2 regions of the Lysinibacillus sp. NPDC092081 genome follow, and region 1 is predicted to be linked to the other one. Evidence: riboswitches for the same ligand, from Rfam matches in the RefSeq annotation. Region 1 holds a riboswitch; the other holds the start of a gene.
The links. Region 1 has a riboswitch for FMN ahead of ACIQLB_RS02655 (ECF transporter S component). Riboswitches for the same ligand answer to the same signal wherever they lie in the genome.
Positions count from the first base shown of each region.

Region 2: another riboswitch for FMN. It lies ahead of ribE (riboflavin synthase); the one in region 1 lies ahead of ACIQLB_RS02655 (ECF transporter S component).

Region 1 is NZ_JBIVRU010000001.1:505,813-512,789, reverse strand. It holds gene ACIQLB_RS02670 (ATP-binding protein) at 1-328, shown strand, start outside; gene sigX (RNA polymerase sigma factor SigX) at 412-945, shown strand; gene ACIQLB_RS02660 (RNA polymerase subunit sigma) at 942-2,246, shown strand; FMN riboswitch at 2,562-2,759, shown strand; gene ACIQLB_RS02655 (ECF transporter S component) at 2,981-3,568, shown strand; gene ACIQLB_RS02650 (sodium-dependent transporter) at 3,722-5,068, shown strand; gene ACIQLB_RS02645 (STAS domain-containing protein) at 5,134-5,520, opposite strand; gene ACIQLB_RS02640 (methyl-accepting chemotaxis protein) at 5,570-6,977, opposite strand, start outside.
Region 2 is NZ_JBIVRU010000001.1:173,957-180,933, forward strand. It holds gene ACIQLB_RS00885 (C45 family autoproteolytic acyltransferase/hydrolase) at 1-621, opposite strand, end outside; gene ACIQLB_RS00890 (spore germination protein) at 754-2,199, opposite strand; gene ribH (6,7-dimethyl-8-ribityllumazine synthase) at 2,428-2,895, opposite strand; partial or broken gene ribB (3,4-dihydroxy-2-butanone-4-phosphate synthase) at 2,953-3,540, opposite strand; gene ribE (riboflavin synthase) at 3,734-4,372, opposite strand; FMN riboswitch at 4,516-4,641, opposite strand; FMN riboswitch at 4,845-4,970, opposite strand; gene ACIQLB_RS00910 (YibE/F family protein) at 5,500-6,570, shown strand; gene ACIQLB_RS00915 (YibE/F family protein) at 6,570-6,977, shown strand, end outside.

The sequences.
Region 1 (6,977 bases):
GGATCGGATTGAACAAGTACTAACGAATTTAGTTGATAATGCTCTCCGTCATACTGCTGAAGGTTCAGTAACAGTGAAGGTTGAGCAGGAGCCAACCTTTGCCAAGATTTCTGTTCAGGATACAGGGCATGGTATTCCGCAAGAGGACTTACCATATGTCTTTGAACGTTTCTATAAAGCAGATAAGGCCCGTACGCGTTCTAAGGGCGGAACTGGCCTAGGTTTAGCTATTGCTAGAAATATTGTCAAGGCACATTCAGGCAATATTATGGTAGATAGTGTGCTGAAAGAGGGGACTACCTTCACGTTTTATTTACCTTTTGATTAATCCAATTAATGAGTGGCATTAATTGGATGTAACTTCTGTGAACGTTTAGACGACAAATATAAATAGAACGGGGGTGGAGTGCTTTGAATGACTCCGTGTTCCATCGATTATACGATGCATATCATCAAGACGTGTTCCAGTTTCTTATTTATTTAGTAAAAAACCGTACACTTGCTGAGGATTTAGCGCATGAGGTTTATGTTCGCGTATTGCGCTCATATGATCAGTTCGCAGGAAATAGCAGTGAAAAGACATGGCTTTTTGCTATTGCTAAAAATGTCGCTATTGATCATTTTAGAAAGCAGGCTGTACGCCAAAAACATTCACTTGATTTTTTTGACTGGGAAACGGAACAGCTACATTCAACCACACCATCACCGGAAGGCGTGTTGCTGGCCAGTGATGAATTTATGCAGATGCAATCAGCACTTGAACACTGTACAGGTGACCAAAAAATGGTCATTATTATGCGTTATTTTCAAGATTTATCGATTGCAGAAACAGCGCAAATACTAGATTGGACAGAAGCGAAGGTAAAAACTACTCAGCATCGTGCCATTAAATTTTTAAGGCAACAGCTCAAACAGGTTAGAGAACAGGAGGCGAAACGGCAATGACACATAATCAATTTGATGATGACCAACTTGAACATGTATTAAATAATGCCCCTAAGCTTTCTGACCGCCGTTCGAAAGAAGAAATATTAAATCGATTATTGGCAGATGCTCGCTTGCAGGATAATGTCCATCTTCAAGAAGCTATACAACAACCAATAGATGATGAAATAACATCGCAAGAGCAACAACACAGTATGCATACGCAACAAGAAAGTACCGAGACAGCAACAACAAAAAAGAAAGTTCGTAAATGGCCAATCTTTATGAGTGTTGCAGCAATTTTCGCTTTAACAGTACTTACAGGCTCCATGTTCATGAATCATAATGATACAAAGATGAACCAGGCTAATGCTCCTGAACCTTCTCAATATTCAACATTGCAGGATAATCGTGCAGCAAAAAGCTCTGTCAACCAAGATAAAATTATGGAATCCAACATAGTAGCAGACCATGCACGGATCATGTCACTACGATCATCTGTTTATGAGGAAGATTTAACAGACGCAATAGTGTTCCGTATTGGTTTGGCAAATCGTGATAAGAAAAGTGTACCGATGACGTATATCATTCCAAATGAACGAGTTACTACTGATTTTGGGAAGAAAAAGCCCACAACACTACAAATGTATGAAAAGTATGCGCCACAAATTGATGAGAAAGCAAATGGTTTTACTAACTATCATCCATATAAAGGGGAAATAAAGGAGAAGGGCGATAAACTAGTCCATGTATTACCGAAGAAAAATGACTTTGATGTCGCTTCAGCAGATACAGACGAATATTTAGGGACAATACAAGATACATTCTCAGATTCCGAGTATAAAGATATTGAATTTGAAAATCCTGATGGTACAGTCCACGAGTTTCCCAAGGAAGAAGATTCAAGTAAACCCATGGCATTAACAAGCTCAAATCATTTTAATTATTATTTATATAAAGATGAAAATGGGGCTGAATATTTATCACCCGATTCCCGTAAAACTTTTTCCACTGTAACAGAAGCTCTTGCTGTTATGCGAAATAATAATGATGATGCATACTTTCCTGTCGTACCGGAAAATATCACATATACTGTGAAAGAGGTGGCAGAAGGTGTTATTGTTACATTTGATGAGCCACTTGATTTAACGACAATGGACGCGGTTCGTGCAACTCAATTGATAGAAGCTATGATGCTCACCGCTGCAAGCTTTGATAAACAAGTACGTCTAGACAATGTTGTACAGGAGAGCTGGGAAGGATTTGATTTAAAAAATTTCTTGCCAAAGCCTGTAGGAGCCAATAAACGATATATGCCATAAAAAGCATAACAACAAATAGACTTACGGAACTTAAATAATTTTTTTGGAGCATTCTCGCCGTTGTATGTGCGTGAATGCTCTTGGCATTTTATAACACCAAGAGCAAAGAAGTTAAGGGAACGATAAATTGCCTGATTGGTGAATATTAAAAAGCAATTGGGATGCGGAAAACCCATACTGATTACAGTTTCACTTTATAAGGAGATTAACCGAGTGTCTGTAAAACATACAAGTTTAATCGGAATTTTTCAAGCAAAGCTATTTACTTTTCTCTAATAATTCATTATAGTAAGGCTATGAAACAAAAAAATAATGATTCATCTTCGGGGCAGGGTGAAAATCCCGACCGGCGGTAATAGAGTTGTAAATCGCTAATGTTTCCTTTAAAACACATTAGCTCGAATGATTTATTAAAAGCTCTTCAGCCCGCGACCTGTGCAAATAATTTTTTGCATGGCTGACTTGGTGCGATTCCAAGGCCGACAGTTAAAGTCTGGATGGGAGAAGATGGAGGTACGATCGTCATTCATTGTTATGAATTTAGCTATGTACGAGCGTTTTTTCGATGTGGCTTCACACAGCGTATGCTCAAAAATAGTTAATTAATGGCGTTCTTTAATCATGCCTATTCTCCCTTATGCTCTTTTGCATAAGGGTTTTTTCATGATAATAATTGATTAGGTCGTAACCTTTCTTCTTGCGAGATTGAATCAGCAAAGAGGAGAGAGTTTTCTATGAAGAAAAATGTTAAACTTCAATCGTTTATAACGATTGGCATGCTGAGCAGTATTTCGTTTTTATTAATGCTTTTTAATTTCCCTATTCCGCCATTTCCGGCGTTTTTGGAAGTGGACTTCAGTGATTTGCCAGCATTACTAGCGGCGATCACTATGGGACCTGTAGCCGGTATTTTAGTAGAATTCTTTAAAAATGTGTTGGACTGGATTTTCTCAGGCACGCCAACGGGAGTACCAGTAGGACATATCGCGAACTTTGTAACAGGTATTTTATTTATTTTACCAGTTAGCTTTGTTTTTAATCGCGTCAAAACAGTTCAAGGACTTATCGGAGGTTTAGCTGTTGGAACAATCATAATGGCAGTGGGAATGAGCATTCTTAACTATGCAGTATTTTTACCTATGTACACTTACTTTTTAGGTATGGAGCCTGTTGTAGGTGATTCACTATATAAAATGATCGTAGCTGGTATTTTGCCATTTAACGTGGTGAAAGGTATTTTAATTACTATCATCATGGCATTACTATTCACAACAATGCGTAAATGGATTCATCAGCAGCGTTCTATGTATTTAACAAAATAATTGGAATGAAACCTCGAGCTGTTAAATGCTCGAGGTTTTTTTATGTAGGTTGGATAATATTGTGCAAAAGTAACATATAGAATTAATCTAGTCGGGTTTAGTATTTTAATGTAGAATAAGGAAGAGCTTAGAATGTTAGAGGAGTTTGAAGAGATGAGTGAAAAAAAGAGTCAGTGGTCTAGTAAACTAGGCTTTATTTTAGCATCGGCAGGAGCTGCGATCGGACTAGGGGCAATTTGGAAGCTTCCATATGTTACTGGACAAAGTGGTGGGGGAGCGTTCTTCCTTATTTTTGTTCTATTTACATTGTTGATTGGTTTACCGATGTTATTATCAGAATATATTTTAGGTCGTGGTACACAGTCCGAGGCTGTGACTGCCTATAAAAAAATTGCACCTACGAAAACAGGCTGGGCTTGGGTTGGTCGTATGGGTGTACTTGGTTGTTTTTTATTGTTAAGTTTTTATAGTGTTGTGGGAGGTTGGATTTTTATCTATAGTGGCCTTGGTGTGACTGGGGCTGTTATTGATTCTGCCAATGATCCTAGTGAACTATTTGGAAAGATTGTAGGAACACCTTGGATTACATTACTAGGTTTAGGATTGTTTACGCTAGTAAATGTGCTAGTCATTTCACTTGGTGTGCAAAATGGTATAGAGAAGGCTAATAAGTGGATGATGCCTTTATTGTTTATTATGTTTATTGTGCTTGTTGTGCGGGCTTTGACATTAGATGGAGCAATGGAAGGGGTTAAATTCTTCTTGTGGCCGGACTTTTCCAATATAACTGGAAAGGCTATATTAGAAGCGTTGGGGCAGTCCTTCTTTGGCTTAGCGGTAGGGTTTTCTTGTCTTGTGACGTACAGCTCCTATTTAAAGAAGGATGTGAGCTTACCGAATTCTGCAGGCTCCGTTGTTCTTCTCACTGTGCTTGTATCTTTCTTAGCGGGATTGGCGATTTTCCCTGTTGTATTTGCTTTTAATTTAGAACCAGCATCTGGACCAGGCTTACTATTTATGGTTCTGCCAACAGCATTTAGCCAAATGCCCTTTGGTGAAATATTCTTAGCGATGTTTTTAATATTATTTTTATTTGCAACGTTAACCTCTTCTTTCAGTTTATATGAAATTATCGTAGCGGCATTTATGGAGAAAGGGCGTATGTCTCGTCCTGCATTGACAATGCTACTTGGTGTAGTAGTCTTTGTTGCGGCTATTCCTGCAGCTCTTTCATCGAGTACATTGGCGGACGTATCAATCTTTGGAAAAACAATTTTTGATGCAACTGACTTTTTAGTATCTAATTTAATGCTTCCGTTAGGTAACTTGTTGATTGCTATCTTTATTGCGTATGTAGTGGATAAAGAATTTGTGAAGAAAGAATTATTGATAGGAAGTCAAATGGGACAGGGGTTCTATTCAACATATCATCTATTGATGTTAATAGTAGTACCTCTTGTCATTATCGTTGTGTTCGTAAATATGCTTTTACAATATTAAAAAGAGTAGGTTGCGTTCCGTTTAATAGGAATGCAACCTTCTTGAATGATGGGGGCAACAATAGGTTAATATTCGCTAAGCGATAGCTCACCTAGCCAGCCTTCTTTAATGATTTGTCTCGCTTTCTCTTCGCTTTTCGTAATAGGGAATACTTTATCGACTTGCGAAATAGCAAACAAGTTGCGAATGAAATCATCGACGACAATAATGGCGATTTTCTTTTCTTTTACAGATACTTTCTTGGCGAAATTGACGATCATGCCAAAGCCGGTACTATCAATGTTTGTAACCTTTTGCATATCGATAATGTATCCATGCTTTGTTTCCAAGCTTAACGATTGAAGCTCTTTTTTTATCTCTTCAATCATCCCGTATTCTAAATCGCCAGTAAACGCAATCAAAATATAATCAGCCTTTGTGTCAATATCCATCGCAATTTTTTTCTGATTCATACTATAGCGCCTCCATTTTCTTTTCATGTAAGGGAATTCTTTTTAGAAATTAAAACTTGAATTTATTGACTTCATTTTGTAATTTATCAGCAATTGATGCTAATTCATCTGAACTTTGAGTAATTTCTGCAACAGTTGCATATTGTTCTTCTGATGTTGCGGCAATTTCTTCTGTTGCTGCTGCGGAATCTTCAATGATACGAGAAATATCTTGAATGGCTTGTTGAACACCTAATGAGTTATTGTTTACATGCGTAAATGCAGCCTTCATTTGCTCAACGCCTTTTTCTGTTGCTTCAACCTTTTCAACAATTTCCTTTAAAGCCGTTCCTCCTTTATTGATAATTGTTACTTGCTCCTCTACAGCTAGCAAATTACTTTCCATCGTGCGAACTGTCACAGAAGTTTCAGCCTGAATATCATTAATGAGATTTGTAATTTGTCCTGATGCTAAGCTTGATTGTTCGGCTAGCTGGCGCACCTCTGATGCGACAACGGCGAACCCTTTTCCTTGCTCGCCTGCCCGTGCTGCTTCGATGGCTGCATTGAGGGCGAGTAGATTTGTTTGCTCTGCAATACCAGTAATAACGGTAATAATACCACCAATTTCTTCAGAGCGTTTACCGAGTTTTTGGATAGAATCTGTCGCATAAGACACTGTTTGCGTGACGTCGCTTAAATGTTTAATAGCCTCATTAATAGCCTCTTCACCTTTACGTGCAATTTTGGTCGAATCTATAGCGCTATTTAACGTGTTCTCGGCCTTTTGTAAACTGCTCGATACTTCTTCAATTGATTTTTGCATCATGGACACTATTTGTTCAGCCTGATCAGATTGAGTCGTAGTGCCAACGGCAATTTCATTCATCGTAAGTGCAATTTGACTAGAAGCCTCACTGGTTTGGTGTGATGATTCTGCTAATGAGTGAGATGAGTTAGCTATTTGGTTAGCACTACCAGCTACGATTGTCATCGTCTCTGTTAAGCGATTTTTCATATCACTAAAGGCATTTGCTAAAACAGCAATCTCATCTTTACCTTTAGGATTTAATAACTTAACATTTAAGTTTAAATCAGCTAACTCTTTGGCATTTGTACTTAAAATATTAATAGGGGTGATGATTTGTCGCTGTAAAAACCAACTGATCCCAACAATCATTAATATGGCAATTCCTAATGAAATCGCTACATTTTCCAGTGCAGACTTTGTAGCAATGCTTATATATGGAGCGGTAGGTACAGCTGTTGCCCATACGCCAATAACATCTCCTTGGCTGTTTACAATGGGGTCATAGGCTCCTTGATGCATACTACCCAAGACATTTGCTGATCCGATAAAACGTTTTTTTTCTCCTAACACAACTTTTGCAACTTCATCAGAGACCTTTGTATTTAATGCACGTTCTCCATTTTCGACTATATTTGTACTAATACGAGTATCGTTTTGGAAGATTGAG
Region 2 (6,977 bases), 330 kb from region 1:
AGATTGACCACTTTGATCTGTCATTGAGTAATTGTAACAATAGCCATGTGGGAGTTCTGTAATTAATTTAAGTGCTTCTTCAATATTTTTACATTGTTCTAATAATATTCGGACAATCGTTGGAGCAATAAAGCCCTCACCATGGTACTCATTGTTGACAAAATGCAGACCGACAACTAACCCGCACTCATTCATCCCATCAAGTCTACCGATAATTTGTTGGCTAAATCCAACACTTGCATATCCATTCATTGGATTAGAAAATACAAGTCTTGCATCATACAATGTTGGACTAAAATCATAGTTTCTAATATAATTTCCATCTAGCACAAAAGATGTACAGCCCATTTCAGGAAAGGTAATATTATAGCCACTATATATATCAATGACAGAATCCAGCGTTTGAGCTAATCCAACGGCCAATCCTTCCATTTCTTGCAAAAGACTAGGGGAATGAAATTGTAGTAGTTGTTTTGCCATTTGGACATTTATAAAATTCAGAGATTCATTCTGTATTGGATGAGAAGTTGACAGTAGTTCTTTACTTTGCTGAAGCCCAATTTGATAGTAACTGCCTCTTACATTTATAACTTCTACGATTAATTCTTCATAAGATCTCATTACTTTTCTCTCCTTACCTACTGTAATTGGTTTTCTATTTTCATCGTAAAGCTTCAAGTAAATATAAGGTCAAGTGAAAAAAAGGCAAAAAAGATCAGGCCTTTAAAAGCCTGATCTCTACATGCTAAGTATTTATTTTTTCCTACTTGATGTCTTTGTATCATCCTGTGCATTTAAAAATTTCGGTCTCTTACGATAACCTGAAGGAGATAGGCGAACTAAAGATCTTTTAATGTCCTGCCAATCTAAATCTGCTCCCATACTTAAGTAAGGAACACCTAATACACGTAAATTTGCAGTATAAAGAAGGATGAAAAACACCGAAACAAAGAATCCAAATAACCCCAAAAAGGCAGATGCTAAAATGATGATTAACCTGAGAATACTCATTGCGGTTACAAAAGATTGATTGACGAGTGTAAAAGCCGCAATACTTGAAGTAGCTATAACTACAATCATGGCAGGGCTTGTAACACCTGATTTAATCGCTGCATCTCCAATAATTAATCCCCCGACAACACTTATTGACCCACTAATGACATTGGGTAGATGTATATTTGCTTCTCGAAATAATTCAAACATAAAAAGCATCATTAATATTTCAAGAATAGTTGGAAATGGGAGCCCCATTCTTGATTCAACAACAGTTGCCAATAGGATGAATGGCAATTGTTCTTGATGGTGGGTCGTTAGTGCAAGCCAAAAACCTGGTAAAAGTACACTAATTAAGATAGCTACTATTCGCAATATACGCTCCATAGAACTTACAATAATCGGATACTCATTATCCTCACCCGATTTAAAAAGTAACATTGAATTAGCAGGAGTAATGATGGCATACGATACACCATCAACTATGATGATAATTCGTCCTCTACCTAAAGCTTGTACAGCATAATCAGGGCGTCCAGTATAATCATGCCTAGGTAGAATTTTTGCACTCTGCCCAATTCTTTCCATCAATAAATCCCCACTAAATATAATATCCGTATCGATTCGTTGCAGCTGTAATTTAATTTCCTCAAGCATCTTTTGATTTACGACATCTTCAAAATAAAGTACAGCTACGGTTGTTTTGGATCGTTTACCAAGTTCATAGGTCTCAACACTTAATGAATTAGTAGGTAATCGTTTTCGCATTAAAGCAATATTGATAAAGACATCCTCAATAAAATCATCTCTCGGACCTCTTACAACTAATTCAAGAGTTGTTTCTTTAGGCTCCCGATTTGGTTTTTTAGCGATATAACTTGAATACAGCAAATTCATATCTTCAAAATAGAGTAAAACATGTCCTTTATAAACTCTTGTGATGGCATCATCTTTACTTGATATTTTCTGAAGATGGGGAACGCGTAAATTGTTTTGTATATGTTCTTCTAACATTTCCTCCGAGGTTGCAGTAAATAATGATTGAACTCGTTGCACAATAACGGTCTGCAGTAACCTCTCACTAATCATCGCATCACATTTTATCAAATGTACTTTATGTTGCTGAAAGAAATACTCTTGGAATATCACATCAGCAGAGCGTTGAAATAGTGACTTCAAAGATTTCAAATTTAACTCTTGTTCCATTGATGATATATTCCTCATCTCCTACTGAGCCAGCTCCAAATTAGTACATTTATGAGTAACAACATAGATACACTTACGGATATTTTCCCCATACTTTTAAAAAATATTCAAGAATACTTGATGTATCAATTATGCCTCGGCATAATTGCGTCCGGAATCGGAAAGGAGTTAAAATGCTTTCTCAGAATAAATCACCTATGAAATTTTCATACTATTATTAAGAACGATTTATCCAATCATCTTCTTTAAATTTGCCATTTCAATAGCAGACATTGCCGCGTCATAACCTTTATTTCCTGATTTAGTTCCTGCACGTTCAATCGCTTGTTCAATATTTTCAGTAGTAACAATGCCAAAAATAACAGGTACATTTGTAGTTAATGACACATTGGCAATTCCTTTTGCTGATTCATTACATACATAATCATAATGTGTTGTTGAGCCACGGATTACTGTACCTAATCCAATAATGGCATCATATTTCTTTGTTTCAGCTAACTGTTTTGCGATGAATGGCACTTCAAATGCACCAGGAACCCATGCTACATCAATCGAATCCTCATCCACACCATGACGCTTTAAACCATCTAATGCACCGTTTAATAATTTGCTTGTAATAAATTCGTTGAAACGACCCACTACTACTGCTATTTTTAAATCCGTACCAATTAATTGTGCTTCAAATGTTTTACCCATTGTTCTTTTCTCCTTTTATATAGTCATTTTATTTTCTTTCATTATTTGTTGCTGAAGATATGTTGCCAATGCTTCAATTGAAATCATTTTTAAATGATGTTGTGTTGCATATTTAACAAGGTCATTAAAGCGTAGCATTTCGCCATTGTCCCCCATAATTTCACAAATAATGCCCGCAGGAATACTATGACACAGCTTGGCCAAATCAATTGTAGCTTCTGTATGTCCTCTACGCTCTAATACACCATTTTCCTTTGCAATTAACGGGAATACATGGCCCGGTCTACGAAAATCCGCAGCTTTTGCTTGTGGCTCTAGCATTTTTTGTATAGTCATTGCCCGTTCAAAGGCGCTAATTCCAGTTGTTGTGTCTACATGATCTATACTAACGGTAAATGCCGTTTGATGATTATCTGTATTAATATTAACCATAGGCTTTAATGCTAATTTTTGTGCAAGCTGCTGTGAAATCGGTGTACAAATAAGACCTCTCCCATAGGTCGCCATAAAGTTAATCGTTTCAGGTGTCATAAATTCCGCAAGTGCTAGTAAGTCCCCTTCATTTTCTCGGTCCTCGTCATCTACTACAATAATCATCCTACCTTGTTTTAAATCCTCTATTGCTTCTTCAATTGAATGTAGCAATATCGCCACCTCCTGTTCTTAAAGTGTTATTAGATCAATTATGCCTCGGCATAATTGCGTCCGGAATCGGCTTTGTGCTTAGGCCTGCGTGAGGGCCGACACGATGTCGGTTATTTCGGTAGTGCCACAGGACGTGGCGTTCTTAGACTGAGTTCCTCTATTTCAGCAGATGTTTGGACTTCGCTGAAAGAAGCTAAAATCCGTTTTGTGCTAAGAAGTCTCTTGAAATGGTCGACGGTTCCTGTCCACGCTTAAGTTGATGCAAAATGTATTTTCCAACTAAATCAGTTTCTACATTGACGAGATCACCAATTTTCTTCTTACCTAAAATGGTTTCCTTGTAAGTGTGGGGTATCAGGGATACTGTGACACTGTTTTTTCCGACATGAAAAAGTGTTAAGCTAGTTCCGTCAATTGTGATGGAGCCCTTTGGAATACAGTAGCTCGTTAACTCCGTTGATAGTTCAATATCAATATAGACAGCATTTGCTAATGGCCGCTTGCGCAATATTTTCCCTACTCCGTCTACATGTCCGGATACAAAATGACCACCGAAACGCCCATTAGCTGACATAGCGCGCTCTAAATTTACCGGATCTCCAACTGCGAGCTGCTGTAAATTTGTTGCGCTCACTGTTTCAGGCATTACATCCATCGTTAGCTCTTGTTCATTAAAATGTATCACTGTTAAACAAACACCATTGACCGCTATACTGTCCCCGAGCTTTACATCCTCTACCATTTTCTTTGAAATAACGGTGATTTTCATACTTTGTCGATTGCTTTGCATGTTTTTTACGGTGCCAACATCCTCAACAATTCCTGTAAACATTTTTTCACCTACTTTCATTCATTTAATAATTTCCGTTCAAACAAAAAACCCCTTAGATTAAAGGGGTTTGGGAGTTCATATACATAAGACGCGTCAGCAAATAAACCTCATGGATATAAATTTTTTCCATAGGCTGTCATCTCATCGTTCTTCTCCCATCCAGACTGTCACTGTCGGTTTTGGATTTGCACCAAATCAGCTTGCGCTCACGGACTTTGAATTACTTCATCACCGCCGATTGGGAATTTCACCCGACCCCGAAGAACTACTGCTATTCAATTTTTCAGCTAAATAAATCCATTTCGCCTTGGCGTAATTGCGTCCGGAGGCTTTATTTTCATTCAGTAGGTGTTTGGACACTTACTGAATGAAAATAAAAAACTACTTCCCAACTAAACGATGGGAAGTAGTTAACATAAAAGCATAGTCAAATAAACCTTATAAACTCAAACGAATTTAAAAAGCTCACACTTTTACCCTTCTCCCATCCAGACTATAACTGTCGGTTTTGGATTTGCACCAAATCAGCTTACGCTCACGGACTTTGAATTTCTTCATCACCGCCGATTGGGAATTTCACCCGACCCCGAAGGATATTTTATTTAGCTATTTCTTACGATAACACTATTTTATTTTATTATCCAGATAATTCTTTATAAAAAATTTTTTCTCTAATTCATTTCCCATTCGAAGTTAGTGCTGTCGTTACGTTTGCACTTTCGCTACATAAATGAAGATTAAAACAGCGACCACCTTTGGTCATTATAGATCCTAATCAACACGGCTGAGAACATAATATTTCTCTAAAACGATTTTTAATTAATAAGATTTCACAATGAATAACAGTAATTTAATTTTGCAATAACTAACTTAGTACGCTAAAAGTCATGTTAGCCTCGATTATATAATTAAGGAACCTCTATTCAATTAGCACGTTACTTTATAATGGCACTTTTTTAATCTGCTTGACATTAAAAAATCATAGTGATATTGTGAGTCATTGTTCGTGTTAACTCTAGCAATGAACGCAACGACTATGATTAGATTCCCTTCTCACATTGGAGGTTTTTTTATTGCAAAACATCTTGAAGAAAAAGTCTTATAACAAAGTTATTTTTTATACCTTTATGGCAATTTGCTTTATCGCTTCTGTTATTTTCGTTTATCACAATGAAGCATTTTATGATCGTCCAATTGCTGAAGTTATAAAAACGGAATTAAAAGAATCAAACCCTGTAACGGATATGTATGAAAATGATGATCATTTATATACTCAGCTTATTACAGCTATATTAAAAAATGGTGAAGAAAAAGGTAAGCTTATTCATTTTACAAATGAGTATTCAACATCTGGAGCCTTCGATCAAGAATATCATGTAGGGAATAAATTATTTGTTTCCATTAAAGCGAATACGGACAAAAACGGAGATTTAACTGGGACAATTTTAGACGTAAAACGTGATCAGTTCGTCTTGATAGTAGCGTGGATTTTTATTTTTGCTTTGCTGATTGTTGGTAAAAGACAAGGATTATTTTCAATCATCAGTTTAATTGTAAATTCTCTTGTATTATCCTTCGCCTTGGATTTATATGTGAATTCAAATATAAATTTGATATTTATAAGTGGGATATGTGTTCTTTTATTTACGATCATTTCTTTATTGCTCATTAACGGCTTGAATGAAAAAACTTATGCCGGGATTGTTGCAACACTTATCGGAACATTTATTTCTTTATTGATTAGCGCTTTAGTTCTGTGGATCACAAACGAGAATGGAATTCGATATGAAGAAATGCAATTTTTAACACGACCTTATCGAGTGATTTTTATGGCTGGGTTATTTATTGGAGCACTAGGGGCTGTTATGGATGTCTCCATCACAATGGCTTCTTCTATGTTCGCTTTATTTGAGCAAAATCAAAATATTTCTGACAAAGCACTGAGAACCTCAGGGATGGATATTGGGAAAGACATTATGGGAACGATTACAAGTATTTTGTTTTTTGTTTATATTTGTGGCTCAATTCCTATGTTAATTTTATATTTAAAAAATTCTTATCCATTAGGGCAAACACTTTCCTTAAATCTTTCGTTAGAATTAGCTCGAGCCCTAGCAGGTGGAATCGGTGTTGTCTTAACGATTCCAATTAGTCTATACACTTCTATTTTTTTCATTAATCGAAAGAGGGCAAAATAATGAATGTATTAGTATGGTTGACTGCCATTTTATTCATATTGATGATCGCTATTGGTGGAAAAAAAGGAGTACGATCTTTTCTATCTTTATTTTTAAACTTTGGAGTACTCTTTATCACGATCTTTTTAATGACCAATCAAAAGAATAGTCCGATTATATTAACGCTCATTGCCTGTACCGTCATAAGTTGGATTAGTTTATTTTTTATTAATGGATTGAGCAGTAAAACAATGACTGCTTTCATTTCTACGATGATTACAATTGTAATTTTATTACTATTTATTGTTTTTGTAACGGACAAATCAATGATTCGAGGATTTGGGGAAGAATCCACAGAAGAAATTAGCATATTTTCACTTTATATTGGCGTCAATTTTGTGCAAATTGGAGCGTCCGTTATTATTATG